Regions from separate parts of the Luteibacter flocculans genome, predicted to be linked through region 1. Evidence: predicted binding sites of a transcription regulator. Region 1 holds the regulator's gene; each other region holds the start of a gene.
What was found. Region 1 encodes sigma-54, which starts transcription at its own class of promoters, with help from an activator protein. Its sites were predicted from a motif close to TGGCACGNGCNTTGC; they were not measured.

Region 1 (5,245 bases):
CGACGGCACGCTCACCGACGGCCGGCTCTGGTACGGCGAGGATGGCCGGGAGACCAAGGTCTTCCACGTCCATGACGGACTCGGCCTGAAGGCCCTGGAACGGAACGGCGTCAAGGTCGCGATCATTACCGCACGGATCAGCCACCCCGTGTCGTTGCGGGCGGAGGAACTGGGCATCGCCCACGTGTACCAGGGCCAGAAGGACAAGCGCGCCTGCCTGACCGGCCTGCTCGAAGCGCTGCGCCTGGCGCCCGAGCAGTCCGCCTTTGTCGGTGACGACCTGCCCGACCTGCCTGCCATGAGCATCGCCGGTCTGGCCGTCGCCACGGCGAACGCCCATCCGTGGGTCGCCGAGCGGGCGCATTGGCGCACTCGGCTTTCGGGCGGCTACGGGGCGGCCCGTGAAGTGGCCGACATGATTCTTGCCGCGCAAGGCAAGGCTGAAGCCGAGCGGGACCGCTGGCTGTGAGTGTGCTCAACCTGTTCAAGGATCGCAGCGCGACGGGCATGGCGGGCATGCTCGCCGTCGCCCTGGGCGCCAGCGTCCTGCTCTATTACTGGGCGGCACCGGAGAAGAAGGTGCAGGACTTCGTCGGTCCACCGCGTTCGGGGTACGTGCTCACCAACTTCGACCTCGACTCGTACAACGACCAGGGCAAGCCGGCGTTCAAGCTGATCGCGCCGCACCTGGAGCGCCGCGAAGGCGACGAGTCGCTGTACATCAATGCACCGGATTTCGTCCTGCCCTCCACGACCGAGACGGACGTCCCGCCGTGGAAAGGACACTCGCAATATGGCTGGGTGAACAAGGATGGCAGCCTCCTGAAGCTGCAGGGCAAGGTCCACATGGATCGCCCCGCCTTCGGTACCACCCAGGCCGCCAGCATCGACACCTCCGAGGTCACCGCCTGGCCGAAGGAGAACCGCCTTGAGACGGCCGAGGCAGCCCGCATCGTCCAGGGAACCTCTACAATGGACGGCGTTGGCATGCGCGCCAATCTCGACACCAAGCACCTGGAGCTCCTCGATGCAGTCCACACGACGTATCAGCCGCGTAAGCGCTAACGCCCTCCTCGCGCTGCTCGGGGTGGCACTTGCTGCCAGTTCGCCGGTCATGGCGAAGCAGTCCGACCGCGATCAGCCGGCCGATGTCACGTCCAAGTCGTTCGACGGCTCGCAGCAGCCGAATGGCAAGGTGATCTGGACGGGCAACGTGGTGCTCACGCAGGGCACGCTGAAGATCACCGGAAGCAAAGCCACCGGATACCTCGACAGCGACAACTCCATCATCCGTGTGGTCGTCGATGGCTCCCCCGCCACCATCCACCAGCTGGACGACGCTAACCAGCCGATGGACGGCAAGGCCGCCAACATCGACTACAAGATCGACCAGGATTTCGCCGTGCTCACGGGCAAGGCGGAAGTCCACCAGCCGGTCAAGGGCAGCGCCGAAGGCGACAAGCTCACCTACAACACGAAAGACAGCACGATGACGGGCGAAAGCAACGGCGGCGCCCCCGTGCACATGACCTTCCAGCCGAAGAACAAGACGCCAGGCGCCGCACCTGCGACGCCAGCGCCGCCTGCCAAGAAGAAGCCCTGACCCGATGCTCTCAGCCCAAGGCCTGCAGAAGCGCTTCCGTGCGCGCCAGGTAGTCCGCGATTTCGCATTTTCCATTCGCGAAGGTGAAGTGGTGGGTCTGCTCGGCCCCAACGGTGCCGGCAAGACCACCTGCTTCTACATGGTGGTCGGCCTCATCCAGGCGGATGCCGGGTCGATCAAGCTCGACGAGCAGGACATCACCGGCCTGCCCATGCACTCGCGGGCGAAGCTCGGTATCGGCTACCTGCCGCAGGAAGCCTCGGTGTTCCGTCGACTCAGCGTCTCCGACAACATCCTGGCCGTGCTCGAGTTGCGCGACGGCATGACCCAGAAGCAACGCGAGGACGAGCTGGAAAGCCTTCTCGACGAACTCAAGATCGCCCATATCGCCGAGCAGAAAGGCATCAGCCTCTCCGGTGGCGAGCGTCGTCGCGTCGAGATTGCCCGCGCCCTGGCGGCGCGCCCGCGCTACATGCTTCTGGACGAACCCTTCGCGGGCGTGGACCCGATTTCCGTCGGCGAGATCCAGCGCATCGTCCGCCACCTGAAGGAACGCGGCATCGGGGTACTCATCACCGACCACAACGTCCGCGAGACGCTCGGCATCTGCGACCGGGCGTACATCCTGAACGACGGCGAGGTCCTCTCCCGGGGCACACCTCAGCACATCCTCGCCGACGAAAAGGTGCGCGAGGTGTACCTGGGGCGTGAATTCCGTATCTGACACACGCGTCGCATTCCGACGGGCGGCCTAGCCGTAACGGTGCTGGTTTGCGCGGCCCGTAAGGGGTTACGATGGCTGCGTAACCCAAAGCGCCGAAGGCATGAAACCCGGACTTCAGTTTCGCCTCCATCAGCAGCTCACGCTGACCCCGCAGCTCCAACAGGCCATCCGCCTGCTGCAGTTGTCACAGCTCGAGCTCGAGGCCGAACTCCGCCAGATCGCGGAAAGCAACCCGCTGCTCGAATTCGCGGAAGACGCCGAGGCCGAGCCGGAGGCGGAGGGCGAGGCAGACGAGGGTTACGAAAGCCCCGAGTTCCTCTCGCGCGAGCAGCAGCCCACCAAGGCGTCGAAAGAAGACGAGGAATCGACCGCCACGCCGTCGGAAGAACTGGCGCCCGAATGGGATGACGACCGTTTCCACGGTGAAGCAGGCGACTACTCCGGCTCGTCCTCGCGGACGGGAGGCGGCGACGAAGATGGCTTCGAGCCTCAGAACGCCGCACCGGAAAGCCTTCAGCAGCACCTGGAGTGGCAGCTCAATCTGTCGCAGTTCTCGCCGCGCGATCACGCCATCGCCATGGCGATCATCCACGCACTGGACGAGGACGGTTACCTGCGTGACGGCGTGGCCGCTGTCGAAGCCGCCCTGCCCGCTCAACTGCATGCCAGCGCCGAGGAAATCGAAGCGGTGCGGCAGCGCGTACAACGGTTCGACCCTACCGGCATCGCCAGCCTCGATCTCCGCGATTGCCTGTTCTGCCAGCTGTCCCAGTTCTCGTTCGAGACGCCGCATCGCGAACTCGCGATCCGCATCGTCAACGAGGAGCTGGAGCTGCTGGCGCGCAACGACGCGGCGAAGATCGCCCGCCGCCTGAAGGCGCCCGAGGCAGACGTTGCGGCAGCCGCCGCCCTGATCCGCAGCCTGGACCCGCGCCCCGGTGCGGCACTGGATGCCACGCCCGTGGAATACGTGGCGCCGGACGTCTACGCACGCCGGGAGAACGGACGCTGGCAGGTCAGTCTGAATCCGGATGCCCAGCCGCGCCTTGGCCTCAACCAGCACTACTGCAACCTCATTGCCCGCGCGCGCGGCGACGATGCCACGTGGATGAAGGGCCAGCTGCAGGAAGCCCGTTGGTTGCTGAAGAGCCTGCAATCCCGTGCGGAAACGCTGCAGAAGGTGGCGGAGGTGATCGTCCGGCGGCAAAGCGCGTTCCTCGACTACGGCCCGGAAGCCATGCATCCGCTCGTGCTCCGCGAGGTCGCCGAGGAAGTGGGCATGCACGAATCGACCATTTCCCGCGTCACCACCCGCAAGTACATGCACACGCCACGCGGCACCTTCGAGCTCAAACACTTTTTTTCCAGCGGCGTCGCCACCGAAGACGGCGGCAGTGCGTCGGCCACGGCCATCCAGGCCATGCTGCGCAAGCTGATCCTCGGCGAAGACGCGCGCCGCCCCCTGTCCGACCAGGCCCTGGCGGAAGAACTGCATCGACGCGGCATTCAGGTCGCCCGACGTACGGTGGCCAAGTACCGCGAAGCGATGCGCATCCCCAGTTCCAGCGAACGTATTCGCGCCAGTTGACGACCGAGGGAACCCCAAAGCACACCTACGGTCCCACAGATTCAGGCTAGAGAGGCGGTGTTTCCGCCGCCTCGATCTCGTCGCCGCGAGGCGGCACCCTCAGCAAGAAGGAGGCGTCAATGCAAATCCAGATCAGCGGCCAGCACATCCAAATCACCCCGGCTCTGCGTGAGCGCGTGGAACAGCAGATCAGCCGCTTCGAACGCCTTTTCGACAACATCAAGGGCCTCGACGTCGTTCTTTCCGTGGACAAGAACGAGCACAAGGCCGGTGGCACCCTGCATTGCGCCGGTACGCGGCTGCATGCGGACGGCATTGCCCGGCTCGAGGACGACAACAAGAACGACACGATGTACACGGCGATCGACGCCATGATCGCCAAGCTGGCGGACCAGCTCCGCAAGCATAAGGAAAAGCTCAAGGATCACCACAACAGCGAGGGGCGCGACGCCCGCGCAGCGAGCTGAGCCCCGCCGGGCAGACGCCCGGGCCGCCGCCCCACCGCCCTTGATGGCACAATAGGACCCAGGCCGGCACGCCTTGCGTGCCGGCCTTTCCATCTCAAGGGACCCAAGCGTGGACCGGCTTACCGCCAGACAACTCTTCGACGGGGTACACGAGCGCATGGCCTTGCGCTGGGTGGCGGGCATGCGTGGCGAGTCCCGCGTCCTCGAACCCAACGCCAAGCAGAGCCGCCGCCCGTCGCTGGTGGGCTACCTCAACGTGATCTACCCCAACAAGGTGCAGATCATCGGTACCGAGGAGCTCAACTACCTCGATGGCATGGACTCCCGCCAACGCTGGGAAGCGATCCATAAGATCGCCGCCTACCAGCCCGCCGCGCTGATCGTCACGAAGGATCAGCCGATCCCGTCGGACCTGCGCGAAGTGGCGGAAGAAACCGATACGCCGCTGTGGCAGAGCACCAAGCGCGGCCACGAGCTGCTTACCTACCTGCAATACCACCTGGCGCGCACCTTGGCGCCGCGGGTGACGCTGCATGGCGTGTTTCTCGAAGTGTTCTCCATCGGCGTGCTCATCACCGGCGAGCCGGGTTCGGGCAAGAGTGAGCTTGCGCTGGAACTGATCAGCCGCGGTCATCGCCTGGTCGCCGACGATGCCACCGAGTTCACCCTGATTGCACCCGACGTCATCGACGGCGCCTGTCCGGAGCTGCTGCAGGACCTGCTCGAAGTGCGCGGTCTCGGTGTGCTCAACATCCGCGAGATGTTCGGCCACACGGCGGTGAAACCGTCCAAGTACCTGCGCCTGGTGGTTCACCTGAAACCGCTGCGCGACGGTGAGGAAACCGACGCCATGACCCGACTCA
Region 2 (5,245 bases), 930 kb from region 1:
CTACTTGCGCAAGAACTTGGGGACTTCCGCGAGGAAGATATCCTTTGCCATCCGCAATCCGGTCTCACTGCCTGGGGATGTTTCGCGGGTCAGGATCACGACGCGCCACTTGGGAAGCGTCGTCCCCGGCGCGACGAGGCGCAACGATCTAAGGGCATTCCGATGCGTCGAATAGGACGCCAGCTTCGAAGGCACCACGGCCACTCCCAGACCGCTCGAAACGAACTGAAGCATGGTCTCCACGTCGTTGACCTCGTAGACGACCTCGTTCACCAGCCCATGCTCGTCCAGTATCCGATCGGTGACCTTGCGTAAGGTCCGCTCGGGAGACAGATGGACAAGGCGCTGCTCAGACAACCGATCGACGCGTAGATCTCTTCGTCCGGCAAGCGCATGCGACTTGGCACACACGACGACCAGCGCGTCCTCGATGAACGGTGTCACCTCGACGCCTCGCGTTTTCTCGTCGGGATAGACGGGGTGAAAACTCAGATCGATGTCGCCGGAAGCGACCAGCGCCGGGCCCTGCTTGCTGGTCAGGGAGCGCACGGTGAACTCGATACCCGGATAGCGCGAACGCATGCTCTCCAGGAGTTCCGGCAGGCGTATATAAGGCGCCAGGCTTTGCAGAATGCCGATGCGCAGCCTCCCCTGGACCACCCCTTTGAACGCACGCACAGCCTGGACGGCATCGTCCAAATGCAACAGCGTGGAACGTGCCTTCGCCACGAACATCTCGCCCGCGGGCGTCAGCGACATCCGCCGCGTGGTGCGCTCGACAAGTTGAACGCCCAGTTCGCTTTCCAGCTCCCGGATGGAGACGGACAAGGCCGACTGAACGATATGAACGCGTGCGGCCGCGGCCGTGAACGTGCCCTCATCGGCGAGCGCAACGATGTGCTTCAGATGCCGGATGTCCATGAGCGTGTCCGCCTCTCTTCGAACAGGTCGAGCCGTCGGCGGATGATAGCGAAGTGAGAACGGCCGGGCCGACATTTATAGCCAATGCAGATAAATGGCATGCCGACAATGCGTTGGACGCTCACCAGCGCGGTGACTAACGTCGTCAGCCATCCGCAGATGCCATGGATCGTCGCCATGAAGTCCTATCTTGTTTCTTTCGTCGTTGGCGCCCTCGTCGGCGTCCTGTACGCCGCGTTGAAGGTGCGTTCGCCAGCGCCACCCTTGGTCGCTCTCACCGGCTTGCTGGGCATGGTGCTCGGGGAAAGCGGTTGGGCGTCGATCGTCGCTATCGTCAGGACGGCTTTGAAAGCCTGATGCCACACAATGCGGAGATGCACGTCGTGCTCGGCTTCATCGCTCAGGCCGAACGCGTGAGCGGACCGTGCCTCGTCATGATTTACCGGGAGATCGTCACATGAAAATCGTAGGTATGGCCGGAAGCCTTCGCGAGGGTTCCTACGCGAAGATGATTCTTGCGACGCTTTTCTCTTTGGCTCCCGACGGAGCCACATGCGAAGCGTTGGACGTGGGGCAGCTGCCTCACTACAACCAGGACCTGGAGGACGGTGTTCTCCCCGATGCGGTCATGCTGGCCCGGCAAACGGTCGAAAGCGCCGACGTGGTTCTTATCGTCACGCCCGAGTTCAACCACAGTGTGCCCGGGGTGCTGAAGAATGCCCTGGACTGGCTGTCACGACCGGCGTTCAAGAGTTGCATGGTTGGCAAGCCCGTCTACTTCTGCACGTTCTCTCCAGGCCCGCTGGGCGGCGTGCGGGCACAGGCGCACCTCCGCGAGATCCTGGCGTCGATGCTCTGCAAGCTGCCCCCACTTCGCGAAGTCGCGATAACGTTCGTGCAGACCAAGGTGGACGGAAAGCGGCTGACCGACGAGGCGACCGTTCGTCACCTCCAACAGGCGCTCTCGCACTTCTATCAAAGGGAGGTCGAACCCGAGCGCGCCTGATCGTGGTCGGCGCCGCAGGGTCAGGGCGTCTTGTGCCTCGATTGGTGCATGGGGTCGTCATTTGCACTCATGTGGTGCAAAAGCGTGCATGTCATCCTGCGGGTCTATGATGCGCGAGCCCGGCCCGGCGCGCCCTTCATAGGGTGCCGCCGCTGGCACAGCGATTGCTAAAAGCATCCCGCCCCATACCCATTCGAGGTTTGTATGTCTGCCGCTTCCAAAGTGCTGAACCTGATCCAGGACGAGGAAATCGAGTTCGTCGACCTGCGCTTCGCCGACATTCTCGGCAAGCACCACCATGTCACGTTCCCCGCGCACGCCATCGACGAAGGCACCTTCGAAGACGGCAAGATGTTCGACGGTTCGTCGATCGCTGGCTGGAAGGGCATCAACGAGTCCGACATGGTCCTCATGCCCGACCCGGAGACGGCGCACCTCGATCCGTTCAGCGCGCACAAGCAGCTGATCCTGCACTGCGACGTGCTCGAGCCCAGCACCATGCAGGCCTATGGCCGCGATCCGCGTTCCATCGCGAAGCGCGCCGAGGCTTATCTGAAGTCCACGGGCATCGCCGATACGGCGTTCTTCGGCCCCGAGCCGGAGTTCTTCATCTTCGATTCGGTCCGCTGGCAGAACGACATGGGCCGCGTGTTCTACGAGATCGGTTCGGAAGAAGCAGCCTGGTCCTCGCGCTACAAGTACGACGGCACCAACACCGGCCACCGCCCGGGCGTGAAGGGTGGCTACTTCCCGGTCAGCCCGGTCGATAGCCTGGGCGACCTGCGTGCCGATATGTGCAAGGTGCTGGAGTCGCTCGGCCAGGTGGTCGAAGTGCATCACCACGAAGTGGCGAACGCGGGCCAGTGCGAGATCGGCACCCGCTTCAACACGCTGGTGAAGAAGGCCGACGAGCTGATGACGATGAAGTACGTCATCAAGAACGTAGCCCACCAGGCTGGCAAGACCGTGACCTTCATGCCGAAGCCGATCGTCGGCGACAACGGCTCGGGCATGCACGTGCACCAGTCGCTGTCGAAGAACGGCGAGAACCTCTTCGCGGGCGACCTCTACGGCGGCCTCTCGCAGACGGCGCTGTGGTACATCGGCGGCATCTTCAAGCACGCCAAGGCCATCAATGCCTTCGCCAACTCCACCACCAACAGCTACAAGCGTCTGGTGCCGGGCTTCGAAGCGCCGGTCATGCTCGCTTACTCGGCGCGCAACCGTTCGGCGTCCTGCCGCATTCCGTACGTGTCGAGCCCGAAGGGTCGTCGCATCGAGATCCGCTTCCCGGACCCGATGCAGTCGGGCTATCTCACTTTCACTGTGCTGATGATGGCGGGCCTCGACGGCATCCTGAACAAGATCGACCCGGGTGCTCCGGCCGACAAGGATCTCTACGACCTGCCGCCGGAAGAAGAGAAGAACATCCCGCAGGTTTGCGCGAGCCTCGACGAAGCCCTCGTAGCGCTCGACAAGGACCGCGAGTTCCTCAAGGCGGGCGGTGTGTTCACCGACGACTTCATCGACGGCTACATCGCGCTGAAGATGCAGGAAGTGACCCGCTACCGTGCAAGCACGCATCCGCTCGAGTTCCAGATGTACTACGCGATCTGATCGAGGACCCGGCGGGGGCGCCATGGCGCTCCGCCGATCCGCTGGACCATGAAGACGCCCCCGTTCGGGGCGTCTTTTTTTGGCTTGTGGGAGCCGCCATGGCGGCGAGAGCAGCTTGCCGGTGGGAGCCAGCCTGCTGGCGATGCGAACTTGTCGGTGGGAGCCAGCCTGCTGGCGATGGGGATCTGACTCACGGCTACACCGCTTCGTGGGCTTCTCGCCGCCATGGCGGCTCCCACTGTGAAGACAGCCACTTAAAGGCTCGCAAGATTCTGCCGATGACACTACCGTGACATGAGCGAATTCTCAGGCACGCACATTCTCGGGTTTCACAGCGCGGTGCCGACGAAGGCTCGCCAGTCAGGGGTTCCATCGTGAAGAAAACCATTCTCGGCGCCCTGGCGCTGATGGCGCCGGCTATCGCCACCGCGGCCGATGCGCCGCGCAACGATTACGACTGGCGCACCAACTGGCCGACGCACTACGTCTTCGCCGACGGCACCGATGTCGGCTTCTCGTTGAAGTACCAGTACGACCTGGATCGGTTTTCCAACGACCAGGGCGTGTACGAGGACGCGCAGACGAACCGCCGCAAGGAATTCGGCATGTTCATCCGCAAGAAGGGCGTCTACGACGGTACCGTTGTGTTCGACTTCCAGACCAAGACCTGGCTCGACGTGTTCTTCCGCGTGCAGAGCAAGGCGCTGCTTGGCGCTGACTACGGTGCGCTGCGCGTCGGTTTCATGAAGACGCCCGTGGGTTTCGAGGGCAATACGAGTACGGGCAGTACGTCGTTCATGGAGACATCGCTGCCGATGCAGGCGATCTATGCGAACCGCCGCCTCGGTATGGACTGGGCGCTGACCCGCAAGAACTACCTCGTTCAACTCGGCTATTACAAAGGTGGCAACCTCCAAGGCGATCTCGACGGCCGCATGGTGGCCGGACGCGCTGCCTGGACGCCGCTCAACTCGCCGGGCATCGTGTTGCATCTTGGCGGCTCCCTGTCGCGCGAGTCGCCGCAGGGAACGACCGACGGACGCGGCCACTACAACCCGCCCAGCGTACGTTTGCGCGCGCTGCCCGAAGCCGGCCTGATCACGCAGCGCCTGGTGGATTCCGGTGCGTTGCGCATCGCCGAGCATGTCGATCGTCGCGGTCTGGAAGCCCTGTGGATTGGCGGCCCCTGGTCCGTGCAGAGCGAGTACCTGGATGCCAAGGTGAAACTCCGCGGGCGGCCGGCGTACGACGCCCGCGGCTGGTATGCCTACGGCAGCTGGGTCATGACGGGCGAGTCGCGTGGGTACTCCGCAGGCAACGTATCAGACGTGGTGCCCAAGAGCCCCTGGGGTGCGTTGGAATTCGTGCTTCGCTACAGCACGCTCGACCTCGACGACGGCATCACGCGTGGCGGCACCGAGAGCGACTGGACGCTGGGCGCAAACTGGTACCTCACCAAGTTCCTCAAGCTGCAGGCGAACTACGTGCGCGCGACCAGCGATCGTCGTGACCTGCGCATCGATCCGCATATCTTCGAGATGCGTGCGCAGATCATGTTCTGAATCACTGCATGTGCCATCCATGACTGACCAGCAGCGACTGGCCGGTCAGCGCCTGCGAACCGAAGCCGGCGAAGAACAGCGCGGCGTTGGCGATGTCTTCCAGGGTGGTGAACTCACCATCGACGGTATCGCGCAGCAT
Region 3 (5,245 bases), 150 kb from region 1:
GTCGAGAAGCGCTCACCGGCCGCACGCACGGCATCGGCCGAGCCATCCGGACGAAGCGCGCGGAGCTGGTCGATGCAGCGCATCAGCGGCGTGGTATCGAGCCAGCGGCGGTCAAGGCCGGACGGGTCGCGCGAGGCGAGCTCAAGGGCATAGCGCAGGCCCTGGCTTGCCTCGCGGATCATCTGGCTGAGGCTGGCGGCATCGAGGTTGCCCTCGGTCTCGAGCCGGGCGAGGCCCAGGCGATGCGCCAATACGGCCGCGCGCGCCGCCGAGTCGGCCTGCCGGCGCGCTTCGTTCGCCACGCGGCCGACCGTGGCCTGGCTGGCCTGGATGGCCGCGATGCGACCCTGCATGGCCAGCATGCCCTCGCGAGCGGATTCGAGGCTGCCGCGCGCACCGCGCACGGCGTCGTCGATGCGCCCCAGCGAGCTTTGCATGCCGGCGATGCCGGACTGCGATTGTTCGAGGCGACGCAGGCTGGTTTGGACGGTGTCGTCCAGGTGACCGGAGAATTCGCCGACGGCCTGGGTGACCTGGTCGATCTCGGCGGTGGCCTGGGTGGTCTTTTCCGCCAACTGCTTCACTTCGTCCGCCACGACGGCGAAGCCACGACCGGCTTCACCGGCACGCGCCGCCTCGATAGCGGCATTGAGCGCGACGAGGTTGGTCTGGTGGGCGATGTCCTGCACCGTCGCCGTGAGCTTGCGGATGGCAGTGAAGTATTCGGCGAATTGGGCGTGATTGCGGCTCATGCCGGACAGGGCGCTGCGCAGCAGGCGCAACTGGCCGTCCAGTTCGGCGGAGGTCGCCTGTCCGTTGGTGTCGGCGTCCACGATGCCGGCGACGCCGGAAAGGGCCTGGTCGATGGCCGTCGAAATCCTGGCGCTGGCGTCCGTCAAACGCCCGGCGGTGTCGCGGGCGCCTTCGATCGACGTGCCGAGTTCCTGCAGGGTCGTGCCGAGCGCCTGCGTATTGGTCAGCGTCATGCCTTGCTGTTCGATCGCCTGGATCGTGGTGGCCGCCACGGTACGGGGCTCGGCAGGCTTGAGCAGGGCGCCCATCGCGCTGGCGGCGGCCGGGTATTGCGCGGCGAGCGCGCGGACTCGCGCGGCGTCGCCACTGGCAGCGGCATGGGCGATGAGGCGGACGTGCTGGCTCCAGAGGAGGGTCATGATTTCGCTTTCGCTTGGTCGGTTAGTCGCCCCTTTAGATCGGTCGGGGGCCGGTTTTCTTGAGTCAAGCAATCGCCGTGCCATTGACGTGTGGCCTTCGCTGCCATGAGGAGTGCGCCCACAGGCAAGAATGTCTTTGGGGTGCGACGGACAAGCCCGGCGCCTCTGGATGCCGCGGGATCGGCGTTGTGCCGAACGCACCTACAGAAAGTGTCGGGGCCGCCGATACGGATCGCATACCTCTCTCGACGACATGCCCGCCCATGGCACGACCGCTTCTCGACACCGTGGAAACCTTCACCCGCCTGGCCGGGCACAATCGCGTGGCCATGCTGTTGTTTCGGCTGGGCGAGCGGCAGGCCTTCGGCATCAACGTGTTCAAGGTTCGCGAGGTTCTGCGTCGGCCGCGGCTGGAGCACATGCCCAGCATGCATGACCTGGTCGCCGGCAGTTTCGACTACCGGGGTCATACGATCCCGGTGGTGGATCTCGCTGCAGCGATGGGCTACCCGCCGCTGGCGACTGTCGACAGCGCGCACCTCATCGTCACCGAATTCAACCGCTCGGTGCAGGGATTCCTGGTCTCCGACGTGGACCGCATCGTGCATGTCGATGGTGCCCAGATGGCGGCGCCCCCCTCCGCGCTCGGCTACGGCCCCCGGGTCAACGCTGTGACTCGCCTGGATGGCGACCTCATCGCCATCGTCGACGTCGAGCAGGTTCTGGCGAGCGTCGATCCGCGCGCGGTGGACCTCTCTGAAAACGTGCAGCACGCGGCCCAGGCGCAACCTGCGCGCAACCGTCGTGTGCTGGTGGTGGACGATTCCCTCGTCGCGCGCACACAGTTGGTGGACCTGTTCCGCAAGATGGATCTGGAGAGTGTGATCGCCAAGGACGGGTCCGAAGGACTCGAGATTCTTCATCGCATGGCCGCGGGGCCCGCCGCCGAGCGTGTCGCCCTGGTCGTTTCCGATATCGAAATGCCGTCGATGGACGGCTATGCACTGACCCGCGCCATCCGTGAGGACGCGCAACTGCGTCACCTCAAAGTGCTGCTGCACAGCTCCCTGAGCGGCGTCTTCAATGAGGCGATGGTCGAGCGCGTGGGCGCCGACCGGTTCATCGCCAAGTTCCAGCCGGACATCCTGGCGACCGCTGTGCTGGAACTGCTGCCCGCCTGACGGCGCGATCCGATCTGTTCCAGGGGCGGCGGCGACACGCCGTCGCCGCAAGCGCCGGAATTCCGACGCCCGCCCCCTCCCGGTGGCTCCAGACCACGGCCCGAACGGCGCTACAGCGCCGTTTGCAGCAGCCGACGGCGATATGGCACGCGAATTGCTCAACCCCTCGGGCCAAGGTCACAGGGGTAAGAGCCCATGCTCGACAAATCGGATGCATTGTTCGGCGTACACGCACAGGCCCTGGGCCTGTGGCAGCGCCGTGCGGAGGTCATTTCCTCCAACCTCGCCAACGCCGATACGCCGGGCTTTCTCGCCCGTGATCTCGACTTCCGCAAGGCGATGGCCGCCGCCACCGGTGCCGCCGAGGGTACGTCCCTGCCGATGACGGCAACGGAACCCGGCCACATTGGCGGCAATCCCGCTGTGGCACTCGCCGACGCCGGCAAGCTCGCCTACCGCGCCGAGACCCAGCCCACGATGGACGGCAACACCGTCGACACCCAGGTCGAACAGGCGCAGTTCGCGGCCAACGCCATCCACTACCAAGCCTCCCTCAGCTTCATCAACGGCCAGATCCACACCATGCGTCTCGCCATCACGGGGTCCAGCTCATGAGCCTGCTCAAGATCTTCGACGTCGCCGGTTCCGGCATGGCCGCGCAGTCCGCGCGACTCAACACCACCGCCAGCAACATGGCCAATGCCGACAGCCTCGCCAGCAGCGAAGCCGGGGCCTACCGCGCTAAGCAGCCGTTGTTCTCGGCCGTGCAGCAGCAGGTCAACGGCGAGATGGAAAACGGCGGCGTGCGCACACTGGGCGTTTCCGAGAGTCAGGCGCCGATCCAGTCGCGTTACGAGCCTTCCAATCCGCTGGCCGACGCCAACGGCTACGTCTATTCAAGCAACGTCAACCCGGTCGACGAACTGGTCAACATGATCTCCGCGTCGCGCTCCTACCAGAACAACGTCGAAGTCATGAACAGCGCCAAGCAGCTCATGCAGAAGACGCTGGACCTCGGCAAGTAAGGGACATCTCATGGTCGATTCCATCAACGGCAACAGTTCCGCCGCCTCCTCGTCGACCGCCACGTCGTCGTCGGGCCAGCTCCAGCAGCAGACGCTCACGCAATCGGATTTCCTGAAGTTGATGGTCACGCAGATGACCAACCAGGACCCGACCAAGCCGATGGACTCCACGCAGATGGTGGCCCAGATGGCGCAGTTCTCGCAGGTGGCGGCCACGCAGGAGCTGCAGCAGTCGTTCGACTCGCTGGCCACCAACCTGACCGGCGACCAGTTCGTTCGCGCCGCGTCGCTGGTGGGCCAGGAAGTGCTCGTGCCTTCGTCGGCCGGCAAGCTCACCGATGGCGCGCTCAACGGCGCCGTGAACGTCGGCAGCTCCGGCACCTACGTGAACGTGACGGTGAAGGATCAGGCCGGCAACGTCGTGCGCACCTTGCCGCTGGGCCAGCCGGATGCCGGCCTCGTCAAGTTCTCCTGGGACGGCAAATCCGACGACGGCACGCAGCTCGCCGACGGCGTTTACCAGATATCCGCTACTTCCGGCGGGACCGCGATCGACACGTTCGTTCGCGGCAAGGTGGAAGGCGTCGGCGCCTCGGGCACCGACGGTACCTACGTGCAGGTGGCCGGTTACGGCGGCGCCCTGCTCAGTCAGATCGCGCAAATCCTGTAAGTCCAGCGAGGAATACCCCATGCCATTCGAAATCGCCCTCAGCGGCATCAACGCGGCGTCTTCCGACCTGGAAGTCACCGCCAACAACATCGCCAACGTCAACACGGTGGGCTTCAAGGGCTCGCGTGCCGAGTTCTCCCAGGTCTACTCGGTTGCCGGTGAGAACCTTTCCGCCAACGCCGCCGGCAGCGGCGTGCGCCTGACCAACATCGCCCAGCAGTTCAGCGATGGCACGCTCAGCCAGACCGGCAACTCCTACGACTTCGGTCTGAGCGGCGCGGGCTTCTTCACGCTGCGCGACGGTGCCGGTTATTCGTACACGCGCGCCGGTAACTTCCACCCGGACGACAACGGCAACATCGTCAACGCCACCGGCCAGTTCGTGCAGGTCTACCCGCCGACCGCCAGCGGTGGCTACGACATGAGTACCCTGGCCGATCTCAAGATCACCACGGGTTCCAGCCCGGCGAAGGCGAGTACCTCGGTGACCCTCACCGCGAACCTGTCGGCCAGCGCCACGGCGCCGACCGGTGGTGCCTTCGATCCCACCAACGACCAGACCTACAATTATCTGTCGACGTTCCAGGCCTACGACTCGCTCGGTGCGACGCACACGACCAACGTCTACTACGTGAAAGACGCCGCCGCGCCCAACACGTGGAACGCGTACATGACCGTCGATGGCACGCAGGTGGGAGCGGCGCAGCCGATCACCTTCAGCCAGGGTGGCGCGATCACCACGCCGGCCGGTGGCAAGCTCAACTTCGGCGCGGTGTCTCCGAACCCGGGCGCGGCGCCGCTGAACCTCACGGTCGACGTGAACAAGATCACGCAGTTCGGCGACAACTACGCCACTACCGCGAGCCCTACCGATGGCTACCCGGCCGGCAAGTTCTCGAAGATCGACGTCGCCAAGGACGGAACCGTGACGGCCAACTATTCCAACGGCGTTTCCACGCCGCTGGGCCAGCTCGCTCTCGCCACGTTCGCCAACAACCAGGGGCTGCGTCAGCTCAACGACACCAACTGGGTGCCGTCGTCCGAGTCGGGTCAGCCGATTCGCGGCGTTGGCAACTCCGGTGACGTGGGCACCGTGCAGTCGGGCCAGTTGGAATCGTCCAACACCGCCGATCTCACGGCGCAGCTGGTGAACATGATCAAGGCGCAGCGCAATTACCAGGCGAACGCGCAGGTCAT

Region 2: the regulator sigma-54 is predicted to act here: its motif matches at 2,081-2,095, upstream of glnA (type I glutamate--ammonia ligase).
Region 3: the regulator sigma-54 is predicted to act here: its motif matches at 2,497-2,511, upstream of flgB (flagellar basal body rod protein FlgB).

Annotation. Positions count from the first base shown of each region.
Region 1 covers NZ_CP063231.1:3,277,357-3,282,601, forward strand. Annotated here, with positions in the region: gene IM816_RS14245 (KdsC family phosphatase) at 1-469, shown strand, start outside; gene lptC (LPS export ABC transporter periplasmic protein LptC) at 466-1,065, shown strand; gene lptA (lipopolysaccharide transport periplasmic protein LptA) at 1,028-1,603, shown strand; gene lptB (LPS export ABC transporter ATP-binding protein) at 1,608-2,327, shown strand; gene IM816_RS14265 (RNA polymerase factor sigma-54) at 2,428-3,915, shown strand; gene hpf (ribosome hibernation-promoting factor, HPF/YfiA family) at 4,035-4,382, shown strand; gene hprK (HPr(Ser) kinase/phosphatase) at 4,492-5,245, shown strand, end outside.
Region 2 covers NZ_CP063231.1:4,205,910-4,211,154, reverse strand. Annotated here, with positions in the region: gene IM816_RS18260 (LysR family transcriptional regulator) at 1-921, opposite strand; gene IM816_RS18255 (DUF1427 family protein) at 1,021-1,278, shown strand; gene IM816_RS18250 (NADPH-dependent FMN reductase) at 1,379-1,927, shown strand; gene glnA (type I glutamate--ammonia ligase) at 2,132-3,544, shown strand; gene IM816_RS18240 (OprO/OprP family phosphate-selective porin) at 3,952-5,106, shown strand; gene IM816_RS18235 (3-hydroxybutyrate dehydrogenase) at 5,108-5,245, opposite strand, start outside.
Region 3 covers NZ_CP063231.1:3,126,128-3,131,372, reverse strand. Annotated here, with positions in the region: gene IM816_RS13520 (methyl-accepting chemotaxis protein) at 1-1,172, opposite strand, end outside; gene IM816_RS13515 (chemotaxis protein) at 1,436-2,353, shown strand; gene flgB (flagellar basal body rod protein FlgB) at 2,549-2,968, shown strand; gene flgC (flagellar basal body rod protein FlgC) at 2,965-3,378, shown strand; gene IM816_RS13500 (flagellar hook assembly protein FlgD) at 3,389-4,048, shown strand; gene flgE (flagellar hook protein FlgE) at 4,068-5,245, shown strand, end outside.